Regions from separate parts of the Streptomyces sp. CA-294286 genome, predicted to be linked through region 1. Evidence: riboswitches for the same ligand, from Rfam matches in the RefSeq annotation. Region 1 holds a riboswitch; each other region holds the start of a gene.
What was found. A riboswitch is a leader RNA that binds a small molecule or an ion and turns the genes downstream of it on or off. The one in region 1 is predicted to bind cyclic di-AMP.

Region 2: another riboswitch for cyclic di-AMP. It lies ahead of ACQPZG_RS09005 (M23 family metallopeptidase); the one in region 1 lies ahead of ACQPZG_RS06005 (M23 family metallopeptidase).
Region 3: another riboswitch for cyclic di-AMP. It lies ahead of ACQPZG_RS18410 (M23 family metallopeptidase); the one in region 1 lies ahead of ACQPZG_RS06005 (M23 family metallopeptidase).
Region 4: another riboswitch for cyclic di-AMP. It lies ahead of ACQPZG_RS21155 (transglycosylase family protein); the one in region 1 lies ahead of ACQPZG_RS06005 (M23 family metallopeptidase).

The regions. Positions count from the first base shown of each region.
Region 1 is NZ_CP192005.1:160,511-165,058, forward strand. It holds gene ACQPZG_RS05995 (carbohydrate kinase family protein) at 1-356, shown strand, start outside; gene ACQPZG_RS06000 (SGNH/GDSL hydrolase family protein) at 431-1,222, opposite strand; gene ACQPZG_RS06005 (M23 family metallopeptidase) at 1,412-2,461, opposite strand; cyclic di-AMP (ydaO/yuaA leader) riboswitch at 2,464-2,649, opposite strand; gene ACQPZG_RS06010 (tyrosine-protein phosphatase) at 3,025-3,834, shown strand; gene ACQPZG_RS06015 (DUF6126 family protein) at 3,881-4,138, opposite strand; gene ACQPZG_RS06020 (helix-turn-helix domain-containing protein) at 4,140-4,548, opposite strand, start outside.
Region 2 is NZ_CP192005.1:964,205-968,752, forward strand. It holds gene ACQPZG_RS09000 (HPr family phosphocarrier protein) at 1-237, shown strand, start outside; gene ACQPZG_RS09005 (M23 family metallopeptidase) at 506-1,300, opposite strand; cyclic di-AMP (ydaO/yuaA leader) riboswitch at 1,315-1,482, opposite strand; gene ACQPZG_RS09010 (M16 family metallopeptidase) at 1,747-3,114, opposite strand; gene ACQPZG_RS09015 (M16 family metallopeptidase) at 3,183-4,538, opposite strand.
Region 3 is NZ_CP192005.1:3,062,142-3,066,689, reverse strand. It holds gene ACQPZG_RS18415 (PrsW family intramembrane metalloprotease) at 1-200, shown strand, start outside; gene ACQPZG_RS18410 (M23 family metallopeptidase) at 400-1,578, opposite strand; cyclic di-AMP (ydaO/yuaA leader) riboswitch at 1,590-1,723, opposite strand; gene ACQPZG_RS18405 (PP2C family protein-serine/threonine phosphatase) at 2,107-3,393, opposite strand; tRNA gene ACQPZG_RS18400 (tRNA-Met) at 3,532-3,605, opposite strand; gene ACQPZG_RS18395 (alpha/beta fold hydrolase) at 3,609-4,289, shown strand; gene ACQPZG_RS18390 (DUF6193 family natural product biosynthesis protein) at 4,526-4,548, opposite strand, start outside.
Region 4 is NZ_CP192005.1:3,685,547-3,690,094, forward strand. It holds gene ACQPZG_RS21145 (cytochrome P450 family protein) at 1-300, shown strand, start outside; gene ACQPZG_RS21150 (transglycosylase family protein) at 448-1,581, shown strand; cyclic di-AMP (ydaO/yuaA leader) riboswitch at 1,873-2,075, shown strand; gene ACQPZG_RS21155 (transglycosylase family protein) at 2,078-2,809, shown strand; gene eno (phosphopyruvate hydratase) at 3,152-4,444, shown strand.

The DNA of each region.
Region 1 (4,548 bases):
GCGCCGCGGGCGCGGGCGAGCGGATCGGTGAGGTGATGCGGGAGATCCTGCGGGAGGGCAGGGCCCGTGCGGTGGTCGCGACGGCGGGCGCGGGCGGTTCGTACCTGCTGACCCGTGAAGGCGGCAGCACTCCGCGGCACGTCCCGGCGACGGTCCCACCCGCCCCGGTGGTGGACTCCAACGGTGCGGGCGACGCGTACGTCTCCGGTTTCCTGTACGGGCGTCTCGCCGGCCGGGACCTGGAGGCGTGTGCCGGGCTGGGCGCGCTGGCCGGGGCGTACGCCTGCACCGTCGCGGGCAATGCGTCCCTCATCGGCCCGGAAGCGCTGGCGGCCGAACCTTCCGGTCCCGCCTGAGCCCTGGGGGCGCTCGGCGCGTCCGGTCGGCGGCGGCCGCTGCCCCCGGAGGCCGCGTCCGCGCCGACCGTGCCTCAGAGCGGCAGCAGATCCGGTCGCTTGGCTTCCACGTGGTCGCCGGAGCTCTCCCCGCGCAGTCGCCGTCCGATCCACGGCACGAGGTGCTCGCGGGCCCACTGGATGTTGTCGCGGCGCGCTTCGAGGGTGCCCCGCAGGGGTTGCGGCGGCCACGGCTGGTCGGGGTCGGCGGGGATCTCCAGGCCGAGGACCTGGCCGGCCCGCAGAGCGACCCGGGTGTGTCCCTCGGGCGAGAGGTGCAGCCGGTCGGGGTCCCAGGCACGCCGGTCCTGCACGGACTTCAGCGACCACAGGTCGAGGACGGGACAGCCGTAGCGGTCCGCGATGGCCCGTACGTGTGCCGAGTAGGTGGCGACCTTGCCGCGCATGTGGCGCAGCACGGGTACACCGCGGGTGTCGAAGCCGGTGGTCACCATGACGGTGCCGACCGCCGAGGTCAGCTCGGCGACGGCCTTCTCGAACCGTTCGGCCACGTCGTCGGGGTCGCTGCCCGGCCGGATGATGTCGTTGCCGCCCGCACAGAAGCTGACCAGGTCGGGCGCGAGCTCCTTGGCGCGCGGGACCTGGTCCGCGACGATCTGGTCGAGGAGCTTGCCCCGGACCGCAAGATTCGCGTAGCGGAAGGTGTGTTCGGGTACCCGGTCGTCCAGGAGGACGGCCAGCCGGTCGGCCCAGCCGATGAACGCGCCGCCGGGGCCGGGATCGCCCACACCTTCGGTGAAGCTGTCCCCGATCGCCGCGTACGACCCGATGGTGCCTGCTGTGAATGATCTCGAATCGTCTGCCACGTTGACACATCCTTCACCGTCGCAAGTGACCTACGCCACCGTAGGGAAGGGTGACGGTGGGTGAGATATGCCATCGGTCAAGTTTCGTTCAACCCGGAATACGGGCGGACTGTGGCGTACGCACCTCGCCCCCGCACCGGAGTCGGTACGGGGGCGAGGGCGAGCGGGGACGGGGCCGTCCGGGTGGCGTCAGATGGAGACGCCGTTGCTGCGCAGGTAGGCCAGCGGGTCGATGTCGGAGCCGTAACCCGGGCCGGTGCGGATCTCGAAGTGCAGGTGCGGGCCGGTGGAGTTGCCGGTGGAGCCGGAGTAGCCGATCTGCTGGCCGCCGGAGACGCTCTGGCCGGAGCGGACGTTCAGCGCGGAGAGGTGCGCGTACTGCGAGAAGCGGCCGTCGTTGTGCCGGATTACGACCTCGTTGCCGTACGAGCCGCCCCAGCCGGCGGAGACGACGGTGCCCGCGCTGACGGCCTTGACCGAGGTGCCGGAGGACGCCCGGAAGTCGACGCCGGTGTGGTAACCGCTGGACCAGCTGCCGCCGGAGGCGCGGTACGGAGTGGAGACGCCGGAGGGCACGGGCGCGCTGAAGCCGGAGCTGGAGCCGGTGTTCTGCGACGGGCGCTCGGTGCGCCGCTCGCTCTTCGCCGCACGCTGCTCGGTGCGCTCACGGCTCTGCTCGGTGCGCTGCTCGGCGCGCTTCTGGGCCTTCTCGGCCTTGCGCTCGGCGGTGCGCTCGGCCTTGCGCTCGGTGGTGCGTTCAGCCTTGCGCTCGGTGGGGGCGGCCTTCTTCTCCGCCGGGGCCGCGGCGGGGGCGGACGAACCGCCCGGCGCCTTCGCGCCGATCGACAGCTTCATGCCGGGGAGGATCAGCGAGGGGTCCTCGCCGACGACCGACCGGTTGTCGGAGTAGAGCTTCTGCCAGCCGCCGCGCACGTTCTTCTCGGCGGCGATCTTCGACAGGTGGTCGCCGCGCACGACGGAGTACGTACGGGTCGCGTCGGTCTTCGGGGTCGCCGCCTGCTCCGCCGTACGCTGCTGCGGCACTATCGCCGCCGGAGCCTTCTGCGACGTGAGCACGGGGGCCTCGGCCACCGGCGCCGCGGCCTTGTCGGCGGCGTGCGCGCCCGTGGCGCCGATCAGCGGGAGCGCCAGTGCCGCGCTCCCCGTGCCGGCGGCGACGAAGCCGCGGGTGAGGGACGAACTGGACTTCGGGCGGCGGTGCTTACCCTTTGCAGGCATGACGATTTCCTCTCCGGCGCCTACGGGGTGAGCTGTCGGGTTCGGGCTGGAGATGCCCGGCCGCGCTCGTCACGAGCACGACTTAACCCCTAGCCGGTCCGGCGGACTCTCGTCCTCCGGCGCCGGCGTACTACCTGGGTCCCCCGCTCCTGCCACACGAAGAAAGATGGGTGCGGTGCCCGGGTGGTGGCAGGACTCGGCGGTCCACCCGGATTGACGGTGACCGTAGGCGAGTGAAGGCCGCCGGAACAAGCCGTTCCCTTCTTCTCCCCGCCGTCAGCACCTCTTCTTCATGATTCTCACGCCGTTCCCGCTCCGCCCCTTCCACCACTTTCCGTCCCTGGCCTGCCTTTTGACGCCCCGCCACCTCCTGGCACATCACCCTTATGATCCTGCTCACTCGACTCCGGCACAGAATCGCCCATAAACCTCAATTGCTTCCAAAAAACCCAAGAGGCTGCACATCGGTTGCCTGAGGCATCGGTGTTGCGCCCATGTCGTATCTTCGGAACGCGCCCCTCGTCGGCCACGTCGCGCCGGCGAACGACCTTGAGGAGTCGCTCGTGACGCAGCAAGTGCCACAGGTCCCGTCGTCGGCCGAGCCCGACCTGACCGGTGTACGGAACTTCCGCGACGTGGGCGGGCTGCCCACCGCCGACGGACGCACGGTGCGGTACGGACGGCTCTTCCGCAGCGGGCATCTCGCGCACGCCACCGCGGCGGACACGGCCTTCCTCAATTCCCTCGGCCTGCACACCGTCTTCGACTTCCGCAACGACGCGGACCAGAAGCTGGAGGGCCCGGACGTCGAGCTCACGGGCGTGCGCAACGTCAACATCCCGTTGAGCGACCCGGCGGACGGCGCGGAGTTCTGGCGGATGGTGCGCGACGGCGGCATGGACCAGCTGCGGGAGATCCTGGACGACGGCAAGGCCGCGGCCCGCATGACGGAGGCGTACCGCCGCATCATCAAGGACCGCACGGCCGAGCACAGCCGGGTGCTGCACGCCCTGGCCGAGGACAGCGTGCCCGCGCTGATGCACTGCGCGGCGGGCAAGGACCGGGCGGGGTTGTCGGTCGCCGTGACGCTGCTCGCGGTGGGCGTCGAGCGCGAGGCCGTGGAGGCGGACTACGTCAAGTCGAACGACCCGCACCGCCGGTACCGGGTGCAGCGCAGCAGCGACTCCCCCGACGCGATGAACGCCGAGGTGCTGAGACTGCTCGCGCCGCTCTTCGACGCCCGCGTGGAGTACCTCGGCGCGGCGTTCTCCACGATCGAGGAGACCTGGGGCGACACGGAGACGTACCTGACGCAGGGCCTGAAGCTCGCCCCCCGGACGCGCGAGGCGCTGCGCGAGCGCCTCACCGTCTAGGGCCGCAGGGTGCGGGGGCGGCGGGGCGCGGACGCCCGCCCGGTCTTCAGCCCTTGCCGCCGAGAGTGAACAGCAGGTAGATGAAGGCCGCGAAGACGTGTCCCACGGCGACGTACAGGAAGACCCGGAGGACGAGGCCGCGCGGAGCCCTGTCCTCCACGAAGCCGAGGACGCCCGAGGATTTCCCCGCGCCGTCGTTCCAGTCGGCCTTCCTGCCGTCCGGTCCGCCCTCCCGGGCCATCTCGTCGGCGGCCCTGGCGATCGCGGCCATCGCGGCGTTCTGTGCTTCGGTGAGCTCCGCCATCTCATGACTCCTGGGGCAGGCAGAGCCCGGCGACGGTGCTCTGCATCAGCGTGTGGACGAAAAGCAGCTCCGCCCCGCCCGGTGTCACGGACGTGATCCGGTGCGGGGTGAGCGAGTCGAAGTGGGCGCTGTCACCCGCGTCCAGCAGGTGCACGGTGTCGCCGAGCGCCAACCGCAGGCGCCCTTCGAGGACGTACAGCCACTCCTCGCCGGGGTGCACCCGGACGAGGTCCTGCTGCGCCGCATGGGGGACGTGCACGCGCAGTGCCTGCATGGCGCGGCCGGAACCGCCCGCCTGCCGGTAGGTCCAGCCGTCGGCCTCGCGTGCGGCCATGTCACCGGCGCGCAGTACGGCGTCCCGGCCGCCGGCGCTCTCGCCGAGCAGCTCGGAGACGGTCGTACCGTAGATC
Region 2 (4,548 bases), 800 kb from region 1:
GCCCGCCCCGCCTCCATCTTCGTCCGCGCCGTCACGGCCACCGGCGTCCCCGTCACCATCGCCAAGGCGGGCGGCAACCCGGTCAACGCCGCGTCGATGCTGGCGCTGCTGGGCCTGGGCGCGCAGGGCGGCGAGGAGATCGTGCTCGCGTCCGAGGCCGAGGGTGCGGACGCCGCGCTGGACCGTCTCGCGAAGCTGGTCGCCGAGGGCCTGGACGAGCTCCCCGAGACCGTCTGACCCGTACGGGCGAAGTCCCGTGCGGAAAGTCGCGGCCCCCGAATGCGGGGGCCGCGACTTTCCGCGTTCTTCAGGCATTCCCGCGACCCCCGCGCTGCCCCGGCCCACCCGCGGCTTCCGCGTCCCTCCGGCATTCCCGCGGCTTCCGCGTTGCCCCGGCCTTCCGCAGCTCCGCACGGCGGCGCTTGCCGGACCGGGGAGGAAAGCGGGATGCCCCGGCTCGTACGAGCCGGGGCATCCCGGTGAAGCGGTGGAGCTGCGGGCGCGGTCAGACGCTGACCCCGTGGCTGCGCAGGTACGCGACCGGGTCGATGTCCGAGCCGTACTCGGCGGAGGTCCGGGCCTCGAAGTGCAGGTGCGGGCCGGAGGAGTTGCCGGTGGAGCCGGAGAGGCCTATCTGCTGGCCGGGGGTGACGGACTGGCCGACGGAGACGCCGATCGAGGCGAGGTGGCCGTACTGGGTGTACGAGCCGTCGTTCATCTTGATCACGACGTTGTTGCCGTACGCGCCGCCCCAGCCCGCCTCGACGACCGTGCCCGAGCCGACGGCCACGACGGAGCTGCCGGAGGAGGCGTGGAAGTCGACGCCGGAGTGGCTGCCGGAGGACCACATGGCGCCACCGGCCTTGTAGCCGGTGGAGACGTACGAGCCGGCGACCGGCAGGCGGTAGGCGTTGAGGCGCTTGCGCTCGGCCTCGCGGGCGGCACGCGCGCGCTCCTCGCGCTCCTGACGGATCTTGGCCTCCGCCTTGCGCTTGATCTCCGCCTTGCGCGCCTCTTCGGCCTTCCGCTGGGCCTCGGCCTTCTCGTAGGCCTCGCGCTGGGCGGTGGCCTGGGCCTCGACGCGCTCGGCGAGGGTCTCCGTCACGGAGTCCTCCATGACGACGGCGCGGATGCTGCCGGTCTCCTCGGCGGCCAGGTCCTGGTCGGCGGCGAAGGCCTGCGGGGCCAGCGTTCCGATGACGCCGGTCGTGGTGAGGGCAGCGACTCCGGCGATGTTCGCGCTGCGACGCGACAGGGCGGAGGGACGCCGGTGCTTCCCGGCGGCACGGGTGAACGCCATGAAGTGGCTGTTTCCTTTCCTTCCTTCTCGCCTACCGGGTTAGCTGACGGGTTCGGAGCAGGAAGGTCTCCTACGGGCCCCACCGGCCCGCGAAGGGCGATGGCGTCCGATTCACCCCAGGGACTGAATGGGTCCCCGGCTCCCCAGGCTCGCGCCTGACGGGGACTCGGCGATGACTGCCCGGTGCCGCGGTTGCGGCGCAAGCTGACGGACAGCCGGACCGACGCTAAGCGGCACTTCTTTCAATCTCCAAACACAGGGCCGTTTTTGTAACGGAGCCCACACGCCAGACAGGCAACCTCTCCAATAAAACGGACATAAGGGAGGACCCCGGCGACTTGCTCGACGCCGGGGCCCTGCTTGTCATACTTTGCGCTGATTCTGCATCTGACCTTTGATCGGTCAGCCGGTGTTGTACAGAAGGTCGACCCGTGCCGTACGGAAGGTCAGCCGGTGACGACCGTGACCTCGCCGATGTTCAGCGCGCGCACGGGCTCGGCGATCTGCGAGGCGTCGCCGACCAGGACCGTGACCAGCTTGTCCACCGGGAAGGCGTTCACCACGGCGGCGGTCGCCTCCACGGTGCCGGTCTGCGCGAGCTTCGCGTAGAGCTGGGCCTGGAAGTCGTCGGGCAACTGCTGCTCGACCTGATCGGCCAGGGTGCCCGCGACGGCGGAGGCCGTCTCGTACTTGAGCGGGGCGACGCCCACCAGGTTCTGCACCGCCACGTCCCGCTCCGCGTCGGTCAGGCCCTCGGCGGCGAGCGTCCTGAGGACCTTCCAGAGGTCGTCCAGGGCGGGCCCGGTCGACTCGGTGTCCACCGAGCCGCTGATGGCCAGCATGGCCGCGCCCGTGCCGTCCGCCGCGGAACGGAGCACCTGGCCGAAGGCGCGCACCCCGTAGGTGTAACCCTTCTCCTCGCGCAGGACGCGGTCCAGCCGGGAGGTGAGAGTGCCGCCCAGGCAGTACGTGCCGAGCACCTGGGCGGGCCAGAGCCGGTCGTGCCGGTCGGCGCCGACGCGGCCGATGAGCAGCTGCGTCTGTACGGCTCCGGGACGGTCGACGATGACCACGCGGCCGGTGTCGTCGGCCGTGATCGGCGTCATCGGGCGCGGCTCGGCCGTGTTGCCGGTCCACTGCCCCAGGGTGTCGGCCAGGACGGCGTCCAGGTCGGTGCCGTCCAGGTCGCCGACGACGACCGCGGTGGCGGTGGCCGGGCGGACGTGCGCCTCGTAGAAGACGCGCACGGCGGCGGAGTCGATGTTCTTCACCGTCTCCTCGGTGCCCTGGCGCGGGCGCGACATCCGCAGGGTCGCCGGGAACAGTTCCTTGGAGAGCTGCTTGGCGGCCCGCCGGGACGGGTTCGCGGCCTCGTGCGGGATCTCGTCGAGCCGGTTGCGCACGAGGCGCTCGATCTCGCCGTCCGCGAAGGCCGGGGCGCGCAGGGCGTCGGCCAGCAGGCCCAGGGCCTTGGGCAGCCGGGAGACCGGGACTTCCAGGGAGACCCGTACGCCGGGGTGGTCGGCGAACGCGTCGAGGGTGGCGCCGCAGCGCTCCAGCTCGGCGGCGAACTCCTCGGCGGAGTGCTTGTCGGTGCCCTCGGTGAAGGCCCGCGACATGATGGTGGCGACGCCGTCGAGGTTCTTCGGCTCGGCCTCCAGGGGAGCGGCGAGGAAGATCTCGACGGCCACCAGCTGCTGGCCGGGGCGGTGGCAGCGCAGCACGGTCAGCCCGTTGGGCAGGGCGCCGCGCTCGGGGGCCGGGAAGGCCCACGGGGTGGCGGGGCCCGCCTGCGGCTGCGGGTGGAACTGCATTGCGCTGGTCACGGCGGCGGCCTTGCCGGTCGCGTCCGCGTTCTGGCCGGTCGTGGCTGCGGTGTCCGTCACTGGTCCGCCCCTTCCTGCTGGTCTTCCTGCACGTCGGCGTCTGCGGCGGCTGCGAGCGGTTCGTACACCAGGACCGCCCGGTTGTCGGGGCGCAGGCGCGCCTTGGCGACGGCCTGGACCTCCGCGGCGGTGATCTCCAGTACGCGGCCGACGGCGGTCAGCGCGAGCTGCGGGTCGCCGAACAGGACGGCGTAACGGCACAGTTCGTCGGCGCGGCCGGCGACGGTGCCCAGCCGGTCCAGCCACTCGCGCTCCAACTGGGCCTGGGCGCGTTCCATCTCCTCGTCCGTCGGGCCCTCGGCGGCGAACCGCGCGAGCTCCTCGTCGACGGCCGCCTCGATCTGCGGGACCTCGACGCCGCCGGACGTCTTGACGTCCAGCCAGCCGAGCGAGGGCGCGCCGGCCAGGCGCAGCAGCCCGAAGCCGGCCGCCACGGCGGTCTGGTCGCGTCGTACGAGCCGGTTGTGCAGCCGGGAGGACTCGCCGCCGCCGAGGACGGTGAGCGCCAGGTCCGCGGCGTCCGCCTCGCGGGTGCCGTCGCTGGGGAGCCGGTAGGCGGCCATCAGCGCGCGTGCCGGGACCTCCTCCTCGACGACCTCGCGCAGTTCCCCGCCGATGACGTCGGGCAGCGAGCCGTCGCGCGGCGGCTGCTTGCCGTCGTGGCCGGGGATGGAACCGAAGTACTTCTCCACCCAGGCCAGCGTCTGCTCGGGGTCGATGTCGCCGACCACGGAGAGCACCGCGTTGTTGGGCGCGTAGTACGTACGGAAGAAGGCGCGGGCGTCTTCCAGCGTCGCGGCGTCCAGGTCGGCCATGGAGCCGATCGGGGTGTGGTGGTAGGGGTGGCCCTCGGGGTACATGAGGGCGGTGAGCTTCTCGAACGCGGTGCCGTAGGGCACGTTGTCGTACCGCTGGCGGCGCTCGTTCTTGACGACGTCGCGCTGGTTCTCCATGGACTCGTCGTCGAGCGCGGTGAGCAGCGAGCCCATCCGGTCGGCTTCCAGCCACAGCGCCAGCTCCAGCTGGTGCGCGGGCATCGTCTCGAAGTAGTTGGTGCGCTCGAAGCTGGTGGTGCCGTTGAGCGAACCGCCGGCCCCCTGCACCAGCTCGAAGTGCCCGTTGCCGTGCACCTGGGCGGAGCCCTGGAACATCAGGTGCTCGAAGAGGTGGGCCAGGCCCGTACGGCCCTTGACCTCGTGGCGCGAGCCGACGTCGTACCAGAGGCAGACCGCGGCGACCGGGGTCAGGTGGTCCTCGGAGAGGATCACCCTCAGACCGTTCGCAAGCCGGTGCTCGGTCGCTGTCAGGCCGCCGGAGCCGGCCTGCGCTGTGGCCGTGTGACCCATGGGCATGTACGTCCCT
Region 3 (4,548 bases), 2.9 Mb from region 1:
GGCGCCAGACGGCCACCCCGCAGGCGGCGGCCGAGTTCACCGCCGGCGAGCGGGAACTCCTGCACCGCCTGTGGGAACGCAAGAGGATCGCGGGCCCGGCCCTGGTGTACGCGGCCCAGGTCACCGGGCGCATACGGATGCTGCCCCCGCCGTACCACCCGGCCTACGCGGCGGCCTACAACCCGTACCGGAACCACTAGGGCCCGCGGACTGCGCCGCGTACCCGCGCGGACGCGAACCGGCAGCCCTGGCGTCGGGGGGTGAGCGCCAGGACTGCCGGAGTTCGGGAAGTCGTATGTGCGAGGGGCGGGTGTCGTCTGTGCGTGGGGCGGTGTCGTCTGTGCGTGGGGCGGTGCCCGATGTGCGAGGGACGGTGTCAGTTGTGCGAGGGGGCGGGTCTCAGACCGTCAGGCCCTTGTCCCGCAGCCATGCCGCCGGGTCGACGCCCGCGCCGCCGGGCGTGCGCACCTCCAGGTGCAGGTGCGCGCCGGACACGTTGCCGGTGGCGCCCACGTTTCCGATGGTCTCCCCGGTGCCCACGGTGCTGCCGGCCGAGACCTTCATCTGGGAGAGGTGGCAGTACCAGATCTCCGTGCCGTCCTTGAGTTCCAGCACGATCCGGTAGCCGTAGGAGCCGGACCAGCCGGCCGACTTGATGGTGCCGCCGTGCACGGCCTTGACCGGGGTGCCCGCCGACGCGGCGAAGTCGAGGCCGGTGTGCTGCCCGGAGGACCACATCGAGCCGGACTGTCCGTAGGTGGCGGTGAGCGTGTACTGGGAGGTGGGCATCGCGTAGCTGCCGGCCAGCTTGGCGAGCCGCTCGGCCTCCGCCTTCGCGGCTGCCTTCGCCTCGGCTTCCGCTTTGGCCTTCGCCTCGGCCTCGGCCTTGTCCCTCTCGGCCTTCTCCGCCTTGGCCTCGGCCTCGTCGCGCTGCTTCTTTGCCTCGGCCGCCGCGTCCTTGACGGCCTGCGCGCGGGCCGCCTCCTGGGCGGCCTCGTCGGCGGTGGAACGCTGCTGCTCGGCCTGCTGGAGGATGCGGGCCCGCAGGCTCTCGCCCGCGCCGACCTGCTCCACCGGGGCCCCGGCGACGGCGTGCACGGCGGTCGTGGTGGGCACCGCGGCGACCACCACGTCCTGCTCGGCCGCTCCGGAGTCCGCCAGCATGGTGCCGACGCCCGGCAGGGACTCGGCGTCCGGCAGGGAGTCCACGAGCGAGTCGAGGGAGTCGGTGAGCACGTCGGGCAGGGATATGGAGACGGCCGGCTTCTCCTGGGCGGTGGCGATGCCGCCCGCACCGACCGCGGCGATCACGCCGACGCCCAGCACGGTGGAACTGCGGGCGAGGGAGCCGCGCTGCTTGGCGACGCGGTGCTTGCCACGTACCGGAGCGATGGAGTCCGCGGTGGGGTTCCACTCCTCGGCCGCCGCGCGCGGTCCGCCCGCGTCGAACTCCACGAAGCCTTCGAAGCCTCCGCTGCGCTGCTGCGGGACCTGGTGGTCCTCGCTCGGGACGCCGTACGCCCCGTACGAGAAAGCGGGGGCTGTGGGGGCTTCGGGGGCAGGCCTGTTGGACGCCACGGAGGCGCGCTCCTTTCCTTCCTTCTCGCCTACCGGGTTAGCTGACGGGTTCGGAGCAGGAAGGTCTCCTACGGGCCAACTTCGGCCCGATTCACCCCAATTGGTGGTTCCCCGGTTTCCTCACGGAATTCGGCGCACGCGCACGGCGCCGTCTCTGACGACGGCTGGGACGACCGCGCTGCGTTATCGAACGTTAATAGACACACAAGTGGATTTCCAAGCCGTTCCTCTTGATCGTTCACACAGAGCCCCCACTCGTGACCAGGACATAGATCCTTATATGCGTACCAACCGGGGCGACACACCGGTCTCTTGACGCCCACTTGGCCACACCGGCCCCGGTGCCCGCAAACTCTCCACAACTGATAGATCATCAATTGTTATGCGATGGGCTGCGCTTCGAGCACCCAGCGTGACGCCCCTCGTAACGTCCCCGCGCGGCACCGGCCGCGCGGGCCGCACAAGCCGCACAGACCGCACAGGCCGCATAGGCCGCACAGGCCGCCGTCAGTGTCCCCGCGGCTCGCCTCAGTAACCCTTCACGATCTCCACGGTTCGCCGCCGCTCCGGCTGCCCCGCCCCCGGCCGCGCCACCGCGAGCAGCGCCATGTCGTCGGTCTGCGTGCCGCCCGTATGCACCCGTACGTCGCTGGTGAGCGCGTCCAGCACGGCCTCGGCCCCGGAGAACAGCGAGCGCCGCAGCCGGGCCGCCGGATCGTAGAAGGCCCCCGCCTCGTCCCGCGCCTCCGACAGACCGTCGGTGTAGAACACCAGCGTCGCGCCGCCGGGAAAGCCGAACTCCCTCGCCCTGTCCGGCCAGTCGCCCAGGTCACCCATCCCCAGCGGCAGCGCGAACTCCTCCGGCTCCAGAACGTCCAGCTCGCCGCTCGGGTACAGCAGCAGCGGCTCGGGGTGCCCGCGGTTCACCAGCCGTACGACGCCCTCGCCGCGCGGGATCTCGGCGAGCACCGCCGTCGTGAACCCCTCCAGCGCGTCCAGCCCGTCCCGCCGCCTGCCCTCCCGGGCGAGCGCCCGCTCCAACCGCTGCGCGACGCCCTCCAGGCAACTCTCCGTCTCCGCCGCCTCCCGGAACGCCCCCACCACCACCGCGACCGCCTCCACGGCCTCAAGTCCCTTGCCCCGTACGTCCCCCACCACCAGACGCACCCCGTACGGCGTGTCCTGCACGGCGAAGAGGTCGCCACCGATGAACGCGTCCGCCTCCGCCGCCTCGTACCGCGCGGCGACCTCCAGGCCGCCGATCCGTTCCGGCGGGATCGGCACGACGGCCCGCTGCGCCGCCTCGGCGATCACCCGTGCCGACGCCAACTGCCGGCCACTGCGGCGCACGACCCGGTTGATCAGGATCGACAGCACGGCCACCGTCACCAGGGTCACCAGCTCGGTCATGCCGATCACCGACGTGAGGGTGTCGTCATGGAGGCGCAGCCCCAGCACCGCGAGCACGCCCGCACAGGCGATCAGACCGGTACCGGCCAGCGAGAAGAACGGCGCGGCGATCAGCGGCGCCGCCGTGAACATCGGGGCGGCCGTGAAGTCGGTCGGCGTCAGCAGGTCGAAGGGGATCGCGCCCGCGATCATCAGGGCGGGCAGCGCCCGTACGAACCGCCTCGTCCTCTTCCCGCCGACGCCGGCGACCACCGACGCCCCGCGCTCCGCCCCCGTACCGTCCCCGCCGCGCCTGTACCCCGCCACCGTCTGCTCCCCTGCCCAGGTCCGCACCGGGTGCGGACGGTACCGCTCCCCGCCCAGGCTGGCCGGAGCCGCGCCGCAGAGCGAATCGGCATCCGCCATGTGGGGGACGCGCACGGCGCGCGCGGGCGCCCCCGCAAGGAACCGCTCGTGCACGCAACCACTCGCTCGGACGCGGGAAAAGCCGGAGGCCCGGGACTCTTTCGAGTTCCGGGCCTCCGGCCTTCACTACTTCTTCAGTAGCGGGGACAGGATTTGAACCTGCGACCTCTGGGTTATGAGCCCAGCGAGCTACCGAGCTGCTCCACCCCGCGTCGGTGAACACAACCCTACGCCATCCTGACCGCACCCTCGACCAGGTGCCCACCGGGAGCCGCCCCGCCGACGGGCGCACCCCGGGGCCGGAGCGCGCCTCCGACTACAGCTTCGAGGCGAGCCTGCGGGTCTCGACGCCGTCCTCGCCGCCCCGCGGGGTGGACCGCCCGCTCCTCGTCGGCCGGTCCTACGGCGCGATGATCGCCGTCCACTGGGCCGCCCGGCACCCGGACCGCACCCGGGGCGCGGTCTCAGGGGACGGCGCACTCCCCCACGAGTGGCTCGACGACGCCGACCGGGAGCAGATCCACACCCAGCACCCCCGCCGCCCTAGCTCCCGTCTTCGACCGCATCACGGTTCCCACCCGCTCCGTGTCGCCTCCGGCGGCAACCTCGGCGGCAACCCGAAGCTCATGGAGAAGATCCGCGCCAACTCGGCGCGGTCGTCGCCCGCAACCCGCACATCCGTCTCAGCGCCAGGTTCCCGAGCAACGACTCCGAGATCCTGCGCAAGGATTCGTCGCCGTCGCCGCCGCGGTCCGCGAACTCACCGCCGCTCCCGCCACCGGGCCGTCCGACCCGTGGCGCACGCGTCGGAAACGAAGGAGCGCCCCGACCGGAGCGAACCGGTCGAGGCGCTCCCCCGCAGGTCAGAGGCGGTAAAGCCTCCCCGCGTCCTGTAGGCCATGTCGGACTCGAACCGACAACCAACGGATTAAAAGTCGAGGAGCCCGAGTGATGTTGGCTGCGGCGCCGTGCCTGCCCATGCCGTTTCGGCTGTTCAGAACGGGTGCCCCAGCCATCCGGCTATCGGCCCATGACACCCCGTCCGAAAGCGTCCGGGCTCACAGCGGGCTCACTTCGTACGCGCTCTGACCTGCTCATCCGACCGCTCTCTCTTTCCCATTACGCGTGGGAGCTACCGCTCCTGAGCGTCCCGCG
Region 4 (4,548 bases), 3.5 Mb from region 1:
GGCGACCCCGTGCTCGTCGTGCTCGCGGCGGCCGACCGGGACCCCGAGAGGTTCCAGGATGCGGACAGTCTCGATCTCGGCCGTCGGGACAACCCGCACCTGGGCTACGGCCACGGCATCCACTACTGCCTCGGTGCGCCGCTCGCACGGCTCGAAGCCAGGACCGCGCTCGCCGCCCTCCTGACCCGCCTTCCTGACCTGCGACTCGCGGGAGATCCTGCTGATTTGCGGTGGCGCGGCGGTCTCATCATGCGCGGACTGCGCACGCTCCCCGTCGAGTTCGGGGACGCCCACAGGTGAAGGCGAAGTGACGGGACCTCAGCAATGTGACCTTTGCGTGATCTGCACTGCATCGACTTGTGACGGGTGTTCGAGTACGGCTACGTTCACGGGCGACTCGGCAGTTACGGACGGAAGCCGAGTCACCGTCAGCTGAAAGGCAACCGCATGCGTTCCGGGAACGGTAAACACCGCCGCCCGCGTCAGGCCCCCGCACTGTTCGTCGCAGCAGGGGTGACCGGGTCCGCCATCGCGATTCCGCTTCTGGGTGCGACGAGCGCCTCGGCGGCCGACGCGAACACCTGGGACCGGGTCGCCGAGTGCGAGAGCGGCGGCATGTGGAGTGCCGACCTGGGCAACGGGCACTACGGCGGGCTCCAGTTCTCGCAGGAGAAGTGGGCGCGGTACGGGGGCCTGGACTACGCCCCGCGCGCCGACCTCGCCAGCCGCGCGCAGCAGATCAAGGTCGCCGAGAAGGTGTTCGCGGCGGAGGGCCGGCAGGCGTGGCCCAGTTGCGCCGTCATATCCGGACTGGCCCCCGGCGGCGGCTCCGGCTCCGGTTCCGGTTCGGAGGGTTCCGGTGGTGTGGACGCCGCCGACCCCGGTACGGATGCCAGTGCGCCGCCCAAGGCTCCCGCGGGCTCCGTGAAGCGCGACGCGCCCGAGGGCGGCACGCAGAGCCCGGACCGCGAGGACCCGTCGGCCTCCGCGGACGCCGTCACCCCCACCGAGCCCACGCCGGGCACCAGCGTCACCCCCAGTACCGGCCCGAGCGCCGACGCCGGGCAGGGCACCCCGGGTGCCGGGACTCCCGCCCCGTCCGGCTCCGCCGACCCCTCTGCCTCCGCCGACCCGGGCCAGGACCCCGGGCAGGGTGCGAGCCGGGGCAAGCACCGCGGCGAGCCCGCCCCCGAGAACACGTCCCCCGAAACGGGCAGTTCGGTCGAACCGGGCATGGACTCGACGGCGGGCGCGAGCCTCGACCCCGCCGTCACGCCCGGCACCGACCCGACCGCCGCCGACCCGTCCGTCACCGACGGCCGCGAGTCCGGCCAACACGCCTCCCGCGGCGAGAAGGCCGAGCGGCCCGGAGGGGTGCCCGCGTCGGACACGCCGTACACGGTCCGCGCCGGCGACAACCTCTCGCACATCGCGGACGAGGCGAAGGTGCCCGGCGGCTGGCCCGCCCTCTACGAGGCGAACCGCTCGGCGGTCGGTGCCGACCCGGACCTCATCCGTCCTGGCCAGAACCTCGTGCTGGGAGACGCGGCGGGCACGGAGCAGGCGGGAGCCGGTCACTGAACGGCCGCGAAACGGACACAAAGCAGGGGTAGTTCAGTGCCTTATGTCCGGTTCTGCGCAAGTGAGACATGAGTCTCTTCGCTCCAACTGGTGTGTCCCGCCGGGGAGCTCCCGGCGCGTCCGCTCTGACCTGCGTAAACAACCGCGTCGGAAGGGCAAGTAGGGGTGAGATGTCCCCGATGTTCGCCTTTGAACATCGGGGACTCCTGTGTTTACGGTCGTCATCGCTCGCCACCGGTGAGCACCGGAGCCCGTCACGCCGAATCCTGCCGGCGGGCACCGGGAGCAGTCGTCGCGTAAGCGCCGTAGGCAGGAGCGGGGGACCCAAGGTAAGTGCCGGGCCCGGACGTTGAGAGACGTGACGGGAACGGCTCGGGGTGAAGCCGCCGAAACGGAACGCAGTTGCAGCACGCAGCGGCGGACCGGACCGGAGGCCGGGCGAACTCACAGCCCGAACCCGACAGCTCACCTCGAAGGCGTCGGTGAGGAGATATCCATGTCGCTTTTCAGCAAGGGCAAGCACCGCCGCCCGTCCAAGGCCACCCGTGTCGTCACCCTCGCCGGTGTCACCGGTGTCGCGGTCGCAGCCCCGCTGATGGGGGCCTCCACGGCCTCCGCCGCCTCCGTCGACACCTGGGACAAGGTCGCCCAGTGCGAGTCCGGCGGCAACTGGTCCATCAACACCGGCAACGGCTACTACGGCGGTCTGCAGTTCTCGCAGTCCTCCTGGGCGGCCGCGGGCGGCACCAAGTACGCCCCGCGCGCCGACCAGGCCTCCAAGGGCCAGCAGATCGCCACCGCCGAGCGGCTGCTCGACATGCAGGGTCCGGGTGCCTGGGCCTGCGCCGGCGCCGGCAATCTGACCAACGACGGTGTCGACCCGGGCGTCAGCACCGGTTCGGGCTTCTCGCAGAAGTCCGCCCCCAAGGCGCAGAAGCGCCAGGAGGCCCCGGCCGCTTCCCGCAGCGAGGCCCGCAAGGCCCCGAAGGCCGTCGAGCGGGTGGCCCCCAAGGCTGCCCCGAAGGCCGCCAAGCAGGCTGCCCCGAAGTCCGTCGCCCCGGTCAAGAAGGGTGACGGCGAGTACGAGGTGAAGGCCGGCGACACGCTCGGCAAGATCGCCCAGGCGCACCACGTCAAGGGCGGCTGGCAGCACCTCCTCGACCTGAATGAGGACGTCGTCACCGACGCCGACCTCATCTTCCCGGGTCAGCAGCTCCACCTGCGCTGACCCCCGTGCGGGGCGGCGGCCCACCCCCGCCGCCCCCGCACGCCGGGCCCCGGCCGGACGCGACGCCCCCCCCGTTCGCGCCCGGCCGGGGTTCTTCCGTTCCCCCGCCCCGTTCCGTACGCGCAGTGCGGGGCGCGCAGTGCGGGCGTACCGGTTCCCCGGGCGGCCGACGGCGGCGACCTTCGGCGCGGTCTTCGTCCCCTCTTGCAGGCATTCGGGCATTTTTCCGTCCCATCAGACAGTCGTACGGCCGAACGACGCCCCAGGTCCGGTTAGGCTCTTGTCGCAAGGCCGAAAGCGACCCTGCACTCAGCTTCCCCAGCGTCACACCCCATGAAGGAGATGCTCGTGCCGTCCATCGACGTCGTCGTAGCCCGGGAAATCCTGGACTCCCGAGGCAATCCCACGGTCGAGGTCGAGGTCGGCCTCGACGACGGCAGCACCGGCCGTGCTGCTGTTCCGTCCGGCGCCTCCACCGGTGCCTTCGAAGCCGTGGAGCTTCGTGACGGGGACCCCAACCGCTACCTCGGCAAGGGCGTCGAGAAGGCCGTCCTGGCCGTCATCGAGCAGATCGGCCCGGAGCTCGTCGGCTACGACGCGACCGAGCAGCGCCTGATCGACCAGGCGATGTTCGACCTCGACGCCACCGAGAACAAGGGCTCGCTGGGCGCCAACGCCATCCTCGGCGTCTCCCTCGCCGTCGCGCACGCCGCCTCCGAGGCCAGCGACCTGCCGCTGTTCCGCTACCTCGGCGGCCCGAACGCGCACCTGCTGCCCGTCCCGATGATGAACATCCTCAACGGTGGGTCGCACGCCGACTCCAACGTCGACATCCAGGAGTTCATGATCGCGCCGATCGGCGCCGAGTCCTTCTCCGAGGCGCTGCGCTGGGGCGCCGAGGTCTACCACACCCTCAAGAAGGTGCTGAAGACCAAGGGCCTGTCCACCGGTCTCGGCGACGAGGGCGGCTTCGCCCCGAACCTGGAGTCCAACCGCGCCGCGCTCGACCTCATCATCGAGGCCATCACGCAGGCCGGTTACGTTCCCGGCGAGCAGATCGCGCTCGCGCTCGACGTCGCCGCCTCCGAGTTCTACAAGGACGGCAAGTACGAGTTCGAGGGCGCGTCCCGCTCGGCCGCCGAGATGACCGACTACTACGAGGAGCTCGTCTCCGCGTACCCGCTGGTCTCCATCGAGGACCCGCTGTACGAGGACGACTGGGACGGCTGGAAGGTCATCACCGACAAGCTGGGCGCCAAGGTCCAGATCGTCGGCGACGACCTCTTCGTCACCAACCCCGAGCGCCTCGCCCGCGGCATCGAGGAGGGCTCCGCCAACGCCCTGCTCGTCAAGGTCAACCAGATCGGCTCGCTCACCGAGACGCTGGACGCCGTCGAGCTGGCCCAGCGCAACGGCTTCAAGTGCATGATGAGCCACCGCTCCGGCGAGACCGAGGACGTCACCATCGCCGACCTCGCCGTCGCCGTGAACTGCGGTCAGATCAAGACCGGCGCCCCGGCCCGCTCGGACCGCGTCGCCAAGTACAACCAGCTGCTGCGCATCGAGGAGATCCTCGACGACGCCGCGGTCTACGCCGGCCGCTCGGCGTTCCCGCGGTTCCGCGCGAACCAGTAGGTACCTCGCTCCGGCCCGCCGACCCCGGTCGGCACGCCAGTCGTCCCTACGTCCCCGGCCACGGTCCCGTACCGTGTCCGGGGACGTACGCGCGTAACGGGGAG